One region of the Williamsia sp. MIQD14 genome, then DNA from elsewhere that is predicted to be linked to it. Evidence: predicted binding sites of a transcription regulator. Region 1 holds the regulator's gene; the other holds the start of a gene.

What was found. The regulator LexA, encoded in region 1, represses DNA repair genes until DNA is damaged. The targets are predictions, from matches to a motif close to CGAACANNTGTTCG.
Region 2: the regulator LexA is predicted to act here: its motif matches at 2,683-2,696, upstream of ACQ7HM_RS16385 (DUF222 domain-containing protein).

What each region holds. Positions count from the first base shown of each region.
Region 1 covers NZ_JBPFDG010000005.1:461,767-469,747, reverse strand. Annotated here, with positions in the region: gene ACQ7HM_RS19640 (DeoR/GlpR family DNA-binding transcription regulator) at 1-562, opposite strand, end outside; gene ACQ7HM_RS19635 (phosphoenolpyruvate--protein phosphotransferase) at 758-2,497, shown strand; gene ACQ7HM_RS19630 (SDR family NAD(P)-dependent oxidoreductase) at 2,520-3,383, opposite strand; gene lexA (transcriptional repressor LexA) at 3,470-4,150, opposite strand; gene ACQ7HM_RS19620 (LysM peptidoglycan-binding domain-containing protein) at 4,354-4,845, shown strand; gene nrdR (transcriptional regulator NrdR) at 4,969-5,469, shown strand; gene hrpA (ATP-dependent RNA helicase HrpA) at 5,407-7,981, opposite strand, start outside.
Region 2 covers NZ_JBPFDG010000004.1:373,941-381,921, forward strand. Annotated here, with positions in the region: gene ACQ7HM_RS16370 (Nif3-like dinuclear metal center hexameric protein) at 1-521, shown strand, start outside; gene ACQ7HM_RS16375 (zinc ribbon domain-containing protein) at 561-1,298, shown strand; gene ACQ7HM_RS16380 (bifunctional RNase H/acid phosphatase) at 1,303-2,409, shown strand; gene ACQ7HM_RS16385 (DUF222 domain-containing protein) at 2,735-4,195, shown strand; gene ACQ7HM_RS16390 (SLC13 family permease) at 4,228-5,454, opposite strand; gene ACQ7HM_RS16395 (DUF1697 domain-containing protein) at 5,474-5,995, opposite strand; gene ACQ7HM_RS16400 (alpha/beta hydrolase) at 6,037-7,029, opposite strand; RNA gene rnpB (RNase P RNA component class A) at 7,203-7,627, shown strand; gene ACQ7HM_RS16410 (CHAD domain-containing protein) at 7,653-7,981, opposite strand, start outside.

The DNA of each region.
Region 1 (7,981 bases):
CGGGGGTGGACAACCCGTGCCGCTCGGTGATGCCGTTGGTGCCGATGAACGCGACGTCGACACGGAACGCGGCGAGCGCGGTGATGGGTGCCGGCCCGACCGCGGCCTGGGTGAGCCCGCGGATGCGGCCGCCGAGGAAATGCAGCTGCGCTCCGGGGTGATCGGCGACCGACGCCGCGACGGGTAGAGAGTTGGTGAACACGGTGAGACCGCGGTCGCGCGGCAGTCGGGCTGCGGCCTGCACGGTGGTGGTGCCTGCGTCGATCACGAGGCTGCCGCCGTCGGACGGCACGAAGCGGCATGCGGCCGTGCCGATGCGCTCCTTCTCGTCGGGATGGGCATCGGCACGCTCGGCGACCCCGAGTTCGGTGACCCGCACGGCGTCGACCGGGACGGCGCCCCCGTGCACGCGGCGGAGGAATCCGGCCCGCTCGAGCGACGCGAGATCACGACGCACGGTCTCGCTGGTGACATCGAATTCCTCGGCCAGCGCGGTCACCGACGCGCGACCGTGGGCGAGTACCTGGTCGGCGATGGCCTGCTGTCGCTCTTCGGCGTACACGCGTCCCCGTTTCGGTTGGAATGTGTGGCTTTGAATGTTGATATCGTTGTGTTTACGCCTGGATATGTTGACAAGTCAAGCTTTTCTTGTAATTTGAGTCACAGAGCAACACCGCAATGACAATCACCTCGTCGCGAGTCCCCCGGGACGTCTCGGCGGATGATCGGCCGAGACGCAACGATCGATAGGCACCCCATGGCTCCCCACGCGACAGCGAACGACCTCTCCACGGTGGACGTGACCACGTCCACCGACCCCGCGGCTCCGACGGTCCTCACCGGGACACCGGTGGTGTCCGGGGTGGCCTTCGCGCCGGTGATGTGGCCGGGTGAGCGACCCGCGCTTCCCGGCCCGGGAACCCCGCCGGCGGATGTCGAGGCCGAGTGCGCGCGGTTCGTCGCCGCGGCGGCGGCCGTCGCCGACCGTCTACGCGCCCGTGCCTCGGCGGGCACCGGTGTGGCGTCGGAGGTCCTCTCGGCCACCGCGGCGCTCGCGCAGGACCGCGGCTGGATCTCCTCGGCGGAGAAGCTCATCCGCGCCGGATCGCCCGCCCCGAACGCGGCGGTCGACGCCACCGAGCAGTTCGTCGCCCTGTTCACCAAGCTCGGTGGTCTGATGGCCGAGCGCGTGACGGATCTGCTCGACGTCCGAGACCGGGTGCTCGCCGAACTCGCGGGCGATCCCGAACCCGGTCTGGCCCAGCCCGACCACGAGGTCATCCTCTTCGCCGACGACCTCGCCCCCGCCGACACCTCCGGGCTCGACCCCGCCCTCGTGCGCGGCCTGGCCACTCGTCTGGGCGGACCGACCAGTCACACCGCGATCATCGCCCGGCAGTTGGGGATCCCCTGCGTCGTCGCCGTCGGCGCGCTGACGTCGGTGGCCGCGGGCACCCCGGTCATGCTCGACGGCGAGGCGGGCACCGTCACCGTCGGCCCCGATGCCGAAGCCGCCCGCGATGCCGTCGCGCGCTCCCGCGACGCAGCCGAGCTGGTGTCACGGTGGAGCGGACCGGGACGTACCGCAGACGGTCTCGACGTGTCGATCCTCGCCAACGTCCAGGACGGCGTGTCCGCCCGCGCGGCCACCGACTTCCCGGTGCAGGGAGTCGGTCTGTTCCGGACCGAGCTCGCCTTCCTCGATCGGGCGAAGGAGCCCGACGCCGCCGAGCAGACAGCGCTCTACCGCGAGGTCATCGAGGCGTTCGTGCCGACCGCGGGGGAGCCCGACGCCAAGATCGTGATCCGCACCCTCGACGCCGGCTCCGACAAGCCACTGCTGTTCGCCGACAACGGAACCGAGGCCAACCCCGCCCTCGGTGTGCGTGGTCTGCGCGTGGCCTTCGGCAATCCCGGTCTGCTCGACCGGCAACTCGACGCCATCGCGGCCGCCGCCGAGGCGACCGGGTCGTCCCCGTGGGTGATGGCGCCGATGGTGGCCACCGCGACCGAGGCGCGCGACTTCGCGGCGAAGGTGCGCAACCGCGGCCTCGTCGCCGGCGTGATGATCGAGATCCCCTCGGCCGCACTGTTGGCGCCGTCGATCCTCGCCGAGGTCGACTTCGTGTCGATCGGCACCAACGACCTCACGCAGTACACGATGGCGGCCGACCGCATGTCCGCCGAACTGGCCTACCTCACCGATCCGTGGCAGCCTGCCGTTCTCGCGCTGATCCACATGGTCGCCTCGGCGGGCTCGGCGACGGGCAAACCGGTCGGTGTGTGTGGCGAGGCCGCCGCCGACCCCCTGCTCGCCTGCGTGCTGGTGGGCATGGGCGTCACGTCACTGTCGAGTGCGCCCGCGGCCGCGGCCGGGGTGGGCGCCGCGCTCGGCCAGGTCACCACCGAGCAGTGCCGGGCCGCGGCCAGGGCGGCCCTGGCGACCGCGGATCCCGCAGACGCGCGCGTCGCCGCCGCGGCGGCCCTCCACGGCTGATCACGTCGCGGATCGGCTGACCTCACCGCCGGTGCGCGCGGTCCTCCACCTCGCGGACGAGGCCGATCATGGTCGTGTCGCGCTGCAGCGCGGCGTCGGAGAGCGGGTTGACGATGCCGCGCAGCGCAGCCACCGGGATCCACCGCCGCGGGACCTGGATCCGGGGTGACCTGGTCTCGATGCCGTCGGCGACCGCGAGCCCCACACGGCGGGGCTTGATCGGTGTGAGGAGCGGCCGCGGGAACGCCCGCTTGATCAATGCGGTGGCGAGCTCGTCCTTGCCGAAGGCGACGTCGGCGATGGGCGTGGCGACCCATCCCGGGTACAGCACCCCGGCCGTCGCACCATGGGCCGCCAGCTCGCTTCGCAACGCCCGACCGATCTGCTCCACGGCAGCCTTCGACGCCGCGTAGGGCGCATTCACCATGCCGTTGAGGTAGGCGTACGTCGACGAGGTGATCAGGACGTGGCCGCGCGCCTCGATGATGTGCGGCAGCGCCGCGCGCACGGTGTTCCAGACGCCCATCAGGTTCACGCCGATGACCCGCTCGAACACGCCGTCGGCCACGCTGGCAACGGTGTCGGCCGAATCCCCGCTGGAGATACCGGCATTGGCGAACACCACATCGATCCGGCCCCACCGATCCACGGCGCGATCGACCGCGTCGGAGAGATCCGCCGGGACCGTGACGTCGGCTTGCGCGGCGAGCACGCGTTCGGGGTCGAGTCCGCGCACGGCGTCGTCGACAGCCGACTGCACGAGGTCGAGTGCGACCACCCGGGCCCCGCGACGATGCACCTCGCGGACGACCTCACGTCCGATGCCGCCGGCGGCACCGGTCACCACGACCACTGCCCCGTCGAGGACCAATCGCTGTGCGCCCATCACGTCTCCTGTCGTCCACCCCGAGCGGGGGAACCAGTGTGACACGCGGCGTGGTCAGATGGCTTCTGCGGGGTGTGGGCGGGCGATCAGAGGCGACGCATGACGGTGACGACCTTGCCGAGGATGGCCGCCTCGTCACCGGGGATGGGGTCGAACTGTGGGTTGTGGGGCATGAGCCACACGTGTCCGTCAGTGCGTTTGAAGGTCTTCACCGTGGCCTCGCCGTCGATCATGGCCGCGACGATGTCGCCGTTGTCGGCGACGTTCTGCTGGCGGACGACCACCCAGTCGCCGTCGCAGATGGCGGCGTCGATCATCGACTCGCCGACCACGCGGAGGAGGAAGAGCGCGCCGTCGCCGACGAGTTCGCGGGGGAGCGGGAACACCTCTTCCACCGCCTCCTCGGCGAGGATGGGCCCGCCGGCCGCGATCCGACCGAGCACCGGGACGAAGGTCGGCGTCGGGAGCGACAGTGCGTCGGAGCCGCCGCCGTCGCCGGGATCGGCGTCCTGGACGTTCACCGCGCGGGGGCGGTTCGCGTCGCGTTTGAGGAAGCCCTTGCGTTCCAGGGTGCGCAGCTGGTGGGCGACCGACGACGTGGAGTTGAGGCCGACCGCGTCGCCGATCTCACGGATGCTCGGGGGATAACCGCGCTCGCGGACCGACGCACGGATGACCTCGAGGACCTTCGCCTGCCGGGGGGTCAGATCGGCCTCGCTGATCGGGCCGTCGGCGAACTCGGTGGTGGTGACGGTGGTGTCGGACACGGTGTCCCTCCTGTCGCGGCCCCGCTCCCGACCGGTCTGTTCGAACGGTTCGGACGACGCGCGGACCTGCTGTCACCTGGGACAGTAGTGCAGCGGATAACAACTTTCAAACATTTGTTCGACCGTGTCGGGACATTGTCGGAGCCGCGTGATACAAATCGAACACACGTTCACTCGAACGTCTGGTCGATGAGGAGCACGTCATGAATCAGACTCTCACGCGTCACAGCAGCACCACCGCCCACACGGGGTACCGCCCCTCCGGGAGCACCGTCGAGCGCGCGCCGCGGCCGGCGCAGCGCCCTGTGCCCGCTCGCCGGCGGCCCTCGGGTCGGCCGGTCGATGCACGCCCCGCCGGTGTGCTGTGCGCCGACGGACGTCGTCACGCGCCGGTGTCGCGTCGGCCCGCACCCATCGGATGGGGCGCGGCGATCGTCGCCGGCATCGCTCTCGCGGTCGCCGTGTGGGCGGTCGTGCTCGGCGGATCGGCCGCCACCGAGTCGACGGCCGCCCCCATCGCCGGGACCTCGGTCGTCCACGTCCGCGGCGGGGAGTCGTTGGGTGAGCTCGCCGCGCGCGTCGCCCCGGACCGGTCGACGTCCGCCGTGGTCGCCGACATCAAGGAGCTCAACCACATGAGCGGATCGGCGCTGACCGCCGGCCAACCGCTGCTCGCCCCCCTCTACCGGAACTGACCGGTGTGTGACGCTCGACCCGGGTCGGTATCCTCGCGACCGTGGGTCCACCTCGGACCCTGTGACGCCACGGGGCTCGTCCTCGACGCGCGTCGCCCGCGGATCAGGTTCGAGGACACGTCGATGCACTGCCCCTTCTGCAAGCACGAGGACACCCGAGTGGTCGACTCGCGGGTTGCCGACGAGGGACAGGCCATCCGCCGCCGCCGTTCGTGCTCGAACTGCGGTCGCCGGTTCACCACCGTCGAGAGTGCGGTGCTCGCCGTCGTGAAACGCAACGGGGTCACCGAGCCGTTCAGTCGGGAGAAGGTGATGCTCGGCGTGCGCCGCGCCTGCCAGGGCCGCGCTGTCGACGAGGACCGGTTGCGGCTTCTGGCCCAGCAGGTCGAGGACGCCGTGCGTGCCTCCGGATCGGCCGAGATCCCCAGCAACGAGGTCGGATTGGCCATTCTGGGACCCCTGCGCGAGCTCGACGAGGTCGCTTACCTTCGCTTCGCCTCGGTGTACCGGTCGTTCGAATCGGTCGACGATTTCCAGCGCGAGATCGACGACCTGCGGGCGTCACCGTCGCGCGCCGCCACCGCCTCCGTCGGTGCCGCCGGCGAGCCCGTCGATCGCCCGTAGGATCCGCTGCTCCGACACCGGGTAGGCGGGTCTGATCCGCTCGGCGAACAGCCCGATGCGTAGCTCCTCCACCATCCAGTGGATCTGCTCCCCGAGGGCGACGCGCCGTGCCGGTGTCGCCCGCTCGACCACCTCCGCCCACCGGTCGAGAACACGATCCAGCGTTTCCATGGACCGCGCATCGGTCGCCGTCGCGGCGGGCAGTCTGCCCAGCCGCACCAGGATGGCGTCGAGGTACACCGCCACACGCGCTCGGTGTTCGGCATCGGTGGCGCCGATGAACCCGTCGAACACCAGATCGTCGAGTTGTCGGGTCACATCGTCGACGGCCGGAGCCGCACCGAGCCGATCGAGCTCGGCGCGGATCGGCGCGACACGGGTCAACACATCGGCCGCGGCCGCGAGGGCGGCACGGGCCACCGACGGGGCGTCACGAGCGACGGCGGCCCGTAACGCCGCGAAAGCCGCCGGGTCGCGCACCTGTGCGGTCGGCCCCGTGAGATCGCCGATCGCCGCCCGCGTGCAATCGCGCAGCAGGTCGTCGATCGAGCGGTAGGGACTCTGCGACAACGCCAGGCGCGCCGCGACCGGCAACTGACCGGCCGCCGAGGGCTTGAGCGCGGGGATCGAGATCTCGAGCAGGCGTCGGATGGCGCGGTGCGTCTGCCGTTGCGCCTCGGCTGCCGTGGTCGCGACAGCACGTACGACACCACCGTCGACCACCATCAGGTAGGGATGACTCGTGACCTGCTGACCGGCAACGGTTTCGACGACCGATGAGGCGATGGTGCCGATGCCGGCGGCCGTCCACTCGGTGATCGGTGTCGGCGTGGGGGCCGTGGACCCAGCACCCCGGAGCGCGCGGGAACCACCGCCGGACGGCACCGACGGACCGGAGCCCCCGACGAGTTCGCGGAGTCCGGCGAGCGACTCGGCGGTGGCGACGACCGATCCGTCGTCGGCGACCGCCGCGTACGTCATCCGCAGGTGGCGCGGCAGTGCCGCCGGATCGAAATCGTTCGGTGACACCGCGACCCCGGTCTGGCGACCGACCTCCCGGGCCAGCCCGACCGCGACCGGTTCGCTACGAGGGGTGAGCGCCGCCATCGCCGCGGCCCCGACATCGGCGGCGGGACCCAGGCGACGCCGCACCGATTTCGGCAGACTCCGCACCATCGCCACGGCGAGCTCGGTACGCAACCCCGGGACCAGCCAGTCGAAACCCGACGGACGGACCCGTGGCAGCAGTGCGAGGGGGATGTGGACGGTCACCCCGTCCCGTTCGGCGCCGGGGGAGAACTGATAGGTCAGGTCGAGACGCGCCTCACCCTGCTGCCAGTGATCGGGGAACTCGGTCGCTGACACCGCGTCGGGGTCGGCCACCGTGTCGGGGGTGAGGTCGAGAAGGTCGGGCTTCTCGCGACGAGCGGACTTCCACCAGGTGTCGAAGTGCGCCGCGGACACGACCTCCTGACCGATGCGTTGGTCGTAGAAGTCGAAGAGCTGGTCGTCATCGATGACCAGGTCGCCGCGGCGGGCACGGTGCTCGAGATCACGGGCGTCGGAGAGCATCTGGCGGTTGCGCTCGAAGAAGGGATGCCGCGTGCGCCAGTCGCCCTCGACCAGCGCGTGCCGGATGAACAGGTCCCGCGACGTCTCCGGGTCGACGCGCCCGAACGGCACGGCGCGATGCGCGACGAGCGGCACGCCGTAGAGCGTGACCCGCTCGTAGGCCATCGCCGAACCCCGTTTCGACGACCAGTGCGGCTCGCTGTAGGAGCGTTTGACCAACGGTCCGGCGATCTTCTCGGCCCACTCGGGCTCGATCCCGGCGACCGTGCGGGCGAACAGTCGCGAGGTCTCCACGACCTCACCGGCCATCACGAACCGGGGCGGTTTCTTGGCCAACGGAGAGCCCGGGAACACCACGAACCGCGTGCCGCGCGCGCCGAGGAACTCGCGGGTGTCGCCGTCGCGGACACCGATGTGCCCGAGGAGGCCGGCGAGCAGCGACTGGTGCACCGCGGTGGGCGAGGCGTCGGAGGTGTTGGGGGTCCATCCCTTGTCGGCGGTGATGCGCTCGAGCTGTCGGACCAGCTCCCGCCATTCGCGAATCCGGAGCCAGTGCAGGAACTCGCGTTCGCATCGTTTGCGGAACTGGTTGTTCGACAGCTCGTCCCGCATCTGCTCGAGGTGTCGCCACAGCGCGAGGATCGACAGGAAATCCGATCCTGCCACCGCGAATCGCGCATGGGACTCGTCGGCCGCCTGACGCTTCTCGGTGGGACGTTCGCGGACATCGGGTAACGACAACGCCGCGACGATGACGAGCACCTCGGCCAGCGCGCCGTTCTCGTGCGCCGCGACCACCATCCGCGCCCAGCGCGGATCGATCGGCAGGTCGGCGATGTCGCGCCCGACCTTCGTCAGACCGCGGCGGGTGCCGGTCCCGTCGACGGCGCCGAGCTCCTCGAGCAGGCCGATGCCGTCGCGGATCGAGCGGGCATCGGGC
Region 2 (7,981 bases), on a different contig from region 1:
CCGCGGCACTGCGCTCCGCGCACCCCTACGAGGAGCCCGCCTTCGACCTCGTCGAGCTCGCCGACACCCCGTCCGACGTCGGACTCGGGCGGGTGGGCACCCTGGCCGAGCCGATGTCGTTGCGCGCGTTCACCGATCACGTCGCGGCCTCGCTCACGACCGCACCGTGGGGCGTGCGGACGGCGGGCGACCCCGACGCGATGATCTCGACGGTCGCGGTGTGCGGCGGCGCCGGTGACTCGCTGATCGACGCCGCGGCGGCGGCCGGCGCCGACGTCTACGTCACTGCCGATCTGCGACACCATCCTGCCGACGAGCACCTGCGCGGCGGCGGCCCGGCCCTCGTCGACGCCGGTCACTGGGCGACGGAGTTCCCGTGGTGTGCGCAGGTCGCCGGTGTGCTCGGCTCCCACGACCCGGGACTGGTCATCTCGCGGTTCGACCGTCCGACCGACCCGTTCACCCTGCACGCCGCGGCCTCCACCAGCGGTGTCACGGGCCGGACCGACGCCGACCGGTAGTGTCGCCAGAACCCCTACAGAACAGGACACCCTCGCGACATGAAGGCAGATCCGGCCGATCAGAGAGCCCTCCTCGACCTGGCCGAGGTCGACGCCGGGGTCTCGAGGGCGACCCACCGGCGGTCCCATTCGCCGGAGGCCGCGCGGGTCGCCGAACTGACCGAGGCCCTGCGTGAGTACCGCGATCAGACCATCGCCGCCCAGATCGCGGCCGAGGACCTGGCTCGCGAGGTGCGGCGACTCGAGAACGACATCGCCGTGCTCGCCACCCGCCTGTCGAAGGATTCCGCACTGCTCAACGGCGGCACCCTCACCGGTAAGGCGCTCACGGAGATCGAGCACGAGATCGCCGGTCTGCACCGTCGCCGCGGTGTCGCCGAGGATGAGTTGCTGGAGGTGATGGAACGTCAGGAGGCCACCGCCGCAGAGGAATTGCGCTGCGGGGCACTGGTGACCCACACCGAGGAGGAGATCGCGAAGGCCGAGGGCGACGCCGCGACGGCGATGTCGGAGATCGACGTGACCGCCGATGCGGCGCGCACCCGTCGCGACGAACTGCGTGGGCAGATCGACGACGCCCTGCTCGCCGTCTACGACAAGCAGGTGGCCCAGGGGCGTATCGGCGCGGGACTGCTCCGGCAGGCGCGGTGTGGGGCCTGCCGCATGGAGATCGACCGCGGCACCCTCAGCCGCTACGGACAGGCCCCCGCCGACGAGGTGCTCCGATGTGACGAGTGTGGGGCGATCATCGTCCGCACCCACGAATCCGGGGTCTGAGACAGTGCGGGTGATCGTCGAGGCCGACGGCGGATCACGCGGCAATCCCGGCGTCGCCGGATACGGGGCCGTCGTGTGGGACACCGATCACGAGACCGTGCTCGCCGAGCGCAAGGAGTACATCGGCCGCGCCACCAACAACGTCGCCGAATACCGCGGGCTCATCGCGGGACTCGGCGCCGCGCGGGACTGCGGGGCCGGCGAGGTGCGGGTCCGGATGGATTCCAAGCTCGTCGTCGAACAGATGTCGGGGCGGTGGAAGGTGAAGCACCCGGACATGATCCCGCTCGCCGCGCAGGCGCGGGATCTGGTCGCGGAGTTCTCGAGCGTCGACTTCGTCTGGATCCCCCGTGCGGAGAACTCCCACGCCGACCGGCTCGCGAACGAGGCGATGGACAGCCGGACCGACGGCCAGGTCGCCATGGGCCCCGGGTCGGCGTCGCCGGAGGAGAAGAGCGCGGCGGCGGCGACCGGCCCCGGCTGGACCGGCGCGATGGGGGAGCCCACCCGTCTGCTGCTGGTGCGTCACGGCCAGACGGCGCTGTCGGTGGACCGCCGCTACAGCGGTCGTGGCAACCCGGAACTGACGGCACTCGGTGTGCAGCAGGCCGATCGGGTCGCGCATCGGATCGCTGCGAGCGGTGGGATCACGGCCGTCGTGTCAAGCCCGTTGTCGCGTGCGCGCGCCACGGCCGACGCCGTCGCCCGCCGCGTCGGACTGCCGGTGCACGAGGTGGACGGCTTCACCGAGACCGACTTCGGCGAGTGGGAAGGTCTGACGTTTCTCGAGGCGATGCAGCGTGATCCGGAACTGCACCGCGCGTGGATGTCCGACACCTCGGTCGCCCCTCCCGGTGGCGAGAGCTTCGACGCCGTGACCGAGCGCGTGCGGGTCGCGACCGATCAGGTGGTGGCCGACCACGGACCCGGCAACGTCGTCGTGGTCAGTCACGTCACGCCGATCAAGACCGTTCTGCGCCACGCCCTCGACGTCGGCCCATCCATCCTGTTCAAGCTTCACCTCGATCTCGCGTCACTGTCGGTGAGCGAGTTCTACTCCGACGGAGGCAGTTCCGTCCGCCTCGTCAACGACACGAATCACCTCACCTGACGCCGGCACCCAGGTGCCAGCCGTCCTGAGTATGTGGAAACGGTCGGGCGAGTGGTTGTGCTGACTGTGTGGAAACGTTCGGTCGGGTGGTGCTGGTTGTGCTGACTGTGTGGAAACGTTCGTCGAGTGTGCTCACCGGCTGGCGTGAGCCGACGACGAGACAACGCACACTCGACGACCGGCTTCCGCACCGTCAGCGGCAGTAGAACGCATTCAGACGAGCGAAATACACTCACGTTCAACACTATTCATCAAAATCAACCTCCCGCACCTCGAACATCCGTGCTAAACTGGATGTACAGAACCACCTGGGGAGGGGCTAGCGGTGAGCGATCTTTTGGCGAAATACGCTGCCTTGGAGCAACTCCTGGATGAGCTAGCCCAGGCCTCATCCGACAGCTACGAGGAGAAGACGGTCGCGGACTTGGCGATCCGGCACGAACGGATCGCGCGGCGGATGGAGGCGATCGGTAACCGCAGGATTCTCGAGGTCTCCGACCGCGACGCGCACCGCGCCGTCGGGTGCGTGACCGCCACCGAGTTCCTGCAGACGAAACTGCGCGTGACGCAACCGAAGAAACGTCTCAAAGAAGTACAGGCACTCGAACCGATGCACGCGATGACCGGCGAGAAACTGCCGCCGGTCTGCCCAAACACCGCCCGAGAACTCGCCGCAGGCGCGATCGGTCCCGACCACGTGCACGCCGTACTCGACGTCATGGCCAAGATCCCCACCGCGGTCGAGCCCGAGCACCGCGCCTTCGCCGAGCAGACCCTGGCCGAGTTCGCCACGACACTGACGCCGAAAGAGATCGCCGCCGCGGGCGTGCGGATCCTCGCTCACCTCGATCCGGATGGCACCCTCACCGACGATCGAGATCGTGCCCGGAACCGGAAACTGAATCTCGGCTGCCAGGACTCGCAGTTGATGTCGACACTCACCGCGACGCTCGACCCGATCACGCGTGCACTCTTCGACGTCGTGCTGGCGAAGTGGGCCGCGCCGGGGATGAACAACCCCGACGACGACCAGTCACCGCGCGGTGACGGCGCAGAGATCAGCAGCGATGCGTTGCGGGAGGCGGCCGATCGTGATTGCCGCTCGCAGTCCCAGCGCAACCACGATGCCCTGAAAGCTCTTCTCGACGCCGCGGTCAACGGCGGTCTGCTCGGTCAGTCGCATCGCGGACTGCCGCCGCAGATCATCGTCTCCATCACCGACGCTCAATTACGTGAGCACGCCGGCATTGCCCGTACCGTCACCGGCGCCGACCTCCCGATCTCGGAGGTGGTGAAGCTCGCCGCAAACGCCCAGACACACCTCGCCGTGTTCAGCGACGTCACCGACGAGCCGCTGTTCTTCGGCCGGTCTCGTCGGCTGGCATCGCAGTCGCAACGGTTGATGGCCTTCGCGAAGTACAAGGGTTGCAGCAAAGACGACTGCCCAACACCGTTCGCGCACACCGAAATGCACCATGCCGAAAACGACTGGGCCGACGGCGGCCTCACCGACTCGCCGCACATGGCACCCGCATGCGGCCCCCACAACCGGGCCGTCGGCACTGAACCGCACCAGTGGACCACCCAGAAGATCACCGACGGCCCCGACAAAGGCCGCTACGGCTGGCGACGCAACACCGACCCACCCGAGACACTCCGCGCCAATCAACTCCACCGGATCGATGAACTCCTCCAGCGATACCGGAACCCACCTGACGCCGTCCCTGCGGTGAGTCGGCGGTTCGACATCACCTGGCCTGGTGTCGAGTTGTATCCCGCCGCGTGATCTGTGGTTGCCGCGTTCCACAGACTCAGTCCTCAGGCGACCAGCCACAGTGCCGTGACAGCGGCGACGATCGACGGTGGGCCCGCGACGAGGCCGAGGGCGGAGAAACCCGCCGCCGACACGGCGACACCGTCGCGGCTGACGATGCGGCGCCACAACAGGTTCGCGAGCGAGCCGACGTAGGTCAGGTTCGAGCCGATGTTGACACCGAGGAGCATCGCCAACAGCGCGACGGTCGGGGCGCCCGACATCGCGGCGAGCAGCAGCAGCGTGGCGGGGATGTTGTTGATGACGTTGGCGACCACCGCGCCGATCGCGGCGATGCCCAACAACGCGAGCAGGCTCGACCCGTTCGGCACGATCCCCGCCAGCCACCGTCCGATGGCGCCGTCGGCGATCGCGGCGACCAGGACGCCCAGGGCGAACACGAACAGCAGGAACAACGGATTGATCGCCGTGATCACATCGACCACGCCGGACGCCTTCCGCGCCATCGCGATCACGGTCAGCACCACCGCACCCGCGGTCGCGAACCACACCGGCTCCACACCGACCTGAGACGACAGGACGAACCCGACGAGGGTCGCCCCGAGGACACACAGCGCGGCGACCGGTGCCGGGCCGGGATCCTCCGGATCGTTGTCGGGTTCATCGGCGATCTCGGCCCGGAACCACCAGCGGTGCACCGTGTACTGCACCACGAGGGCCGCGAGCCAGGGGAGCGCCATCAGGACGGTGAAGCGTCCGAAACTCAGGCCGGTGGCCGAGAACGCCAGCAGGTTCGTCAGATTCGACACGGGCATCAACGACGATGCCGCATTGGCCAGGCTGATCGTCGCGACCGACAGCGGTCGAGGCCGGACGCCGAGTCCTCGCGTCACCGCGATGAGCACCGGCGTGAGCAGGACGACGGTCGCGTCGAGATTGAGTGCGGCCGTCGTGACCGCGGCCCCGACGAACCCGAGTGCGAACAATCGTCGGCCGTTGCCCGCGCCGGCGCGTCCGATCTGCCGCGAGACCCAGCCGAACACCCCGAGCACCTCGCACGCATGCGACAAGGCCAGCAGCGCAGCGAGTGTGGCGACGGTCGTCGCGAGTCGCTCGATCTCGTCGAACGCCTCACCGAGGGTCACCGCGCCGACGGCGATCGCGATCGCCGCCGCGGGCACCGCGACCGTCGCCTCGGGAAGCCCCCGCGGACGCCAGACGGCGAACGCGAGCGCCAGCACCATGAGCGCCACTGCGCCCGCTGCCATCATCTCTGCCGTCCCCGGGCCCTCAGCCGAGGATCTTGCGGAGGGTGCGCAGGTTGCGGTTCGTGGTCGTCGCCTTGTACTTCGGGTTGCCCAGAACCTTTCCGAAGGGGCTCGTGAGCGTCTGCTTCTGCGGTACCGACCAGTAGACGACGCCGTCCCCACGGGCGACGGACTCGACGTCGCCGTCGATATCCACGCCGAGCAGTTCGGTGAGCACCGCGTCGTCGGCGACGAACACCACGTACGCGTGGACACCGTCACGCTCGTCGAACGGGTACGCCGCGGTGGCCGCCGCGACCCGATCGACGGTGTGGACGAACACGAACGCCTCGTAGCCGAAACGGGTGCCCAGTGCCGGCTCGATCAGCGCACGCAACTGCGACGGTTCGCTGTCGGTTCCCGAGTCGAACACGACGTTGCCCGTCGCGAGCACCGTGCGGACATCGGTGAACCCGAGTTGCGCGAATTCGTCACGCAGATCGGACATTCCGACCCGCACGCCACCGACGTTGATGCCTCGGAGCAGAGCGACGTAGCGGGCCACCGCGTCAGGGTAGCGCCCCGGTGGTGTCGTCGGCGCGGACGCTACCGTCGGCCGACCGGGACCCCGAGGGCGCGGGCCACCGTCGGCCAGGCGCGGTGCAGGTCCTGATTCCAGTACCCCCACGAGTGCAGTCCGGTCCGATAGTCGATCGTGGTCGCCACCCCGGCTCGGCGGGCAGCGCTCGCGAACAACCTGGTGCACGTCAGTGCGCCGCTCTCGAGCGCCCCACCCACCGGCGACGCCAGCCCGGCCAGTCCGAGGGAGAAATCGGGCAGGCCGTTGCCGACGGCGAGATAGAGGGAGGTGTCACGCAGGACGTCGACCTGTGACGCCGGGTCGTGCGCCCGCCACTGCGCGTCGCCCGGTGTGCCCCACATGTTGTCGGGGTTCCCGCCGCGGGTGAGGATGCTGCCCTGCGTGGCGGCCGCAGCGGTCGGGTCGAGAAGATCGAGGCACCCGCTGAACGCGGCCACACCGCGGTAGAGACCCGGGTGCCGGACGGCGAGCATCATCGCGCCCGTGGCGCCCATCGAGACGCCGCCGATGGCGTTGGTCCCGTTGCCCCGGAAGGTCCGGTCGATCACCGGGGGCAGTTCCGATGCGAGGAACGTGTCCCACTTGTTCACGCCCAGAACGGGATCGGTCCGATCCCAATCGGTGTAGTAGCTCGCGGTGCCGCCGATCGGCAGGACGACGTTGACCGACTTGTCGGCCATGAACCGCACGATGTCGGTCTGATCGGTCCATCCGCTCTGGCGATAACCGGTGAGGACGCCGGCGTCGATGCCGTCGAGCAGGTACAGCGAGGGGCGGGGTGTGCTCCGATCGCGGGGGAGGAGCACGTCCACCGAGATGATCTTGCGCATCGACGGAGAGAACACGCGCAGGCGGGCCCTCTGCGGAGCCGTCATCACCACCGAGACGACCCGCGCGGCGGGAGCCGCGGTGTCCGGCGGTGTCGTGGTGACGCCGGGTGTCGGGGGCGCCGCCTGGGCCGGCGGCGCGAGGGCGGCCACGGTGACCACCGCGACCATGGCGAGGAGAACCGAGACGACTCTCGTCGTCGCCGATGTCGCCCCGGCTGTGGCTGTGCTGATTGTGTTCATGGTCCAACCCCCCAGTTGCTGACGCGTCGCCGATCCGATCCCGCCGTGGGCGTGACGACGATCGGGCATGGGACGAACGGCGGCTATCATAAACCGGCGAACGAGCCGACCGGGCGATCGCGGTCTGCGGGAACGGTCATCCGCGAGGGTGACATGCCCGCGGTCGAGGAAAGTCCGGACTCCACAGAGCAGGGTGGTTGCTAACGACAACCCGGGGTGACCCGCGGGAAAGTGCCACAGAGAACAGACCGCCGACACCCACGCCCTCGGGCGTGGGGTCGGTGAGGGTGAAACGGTGCGGTAAGAGCGCACCAGCGCCGTGGGTGACCACGGCGGCTCGGTAAACCCCACCCGGAGCAAGGTCGAAGGTCGCACCGCGAGGTGCGGCTGCGCAGGCGTTCGAGGGCTGCTCGCCCGAGCCTGCGGGTGGACCGCTCGAGGCACCCGGCGACGGTGTGTCCAGATGGATGATCGCCCCCGACCCTCGTGGTCGGGACAGGATCCGGCTTACAGGTCGACTCGTTCGCACCCCCTCGTCGGGGCGCCGCCCGCTACAGGTCGTCGGCGATGGCGTCGTAGCGACGCAGCGCCTCGGCGTGGCGTTCCTCCTCGCGGGCGTCGAGTCGCCCCAGGACGAAGGCATCGGTCGGCGATCCGACCGTCGCGGCGACCTCCGCGAGCAGCTCACGGCTCAACGTCGCGTCGTTGGCGTCACCCAGCAGCGACTGGATCTTCTTGGCCGTCGCACCCACCCGCTTGTGTCGCGAGACGCCGAGCGTCGCGCCCGCCTCGGCGATGTAGCGCAGCCGTTTCGCCTTCTTGCGGACCGTGTGCATCTGCTCGGTCCACTCCTCGGTACCCCGGTCGAGCTTCGCGAGCG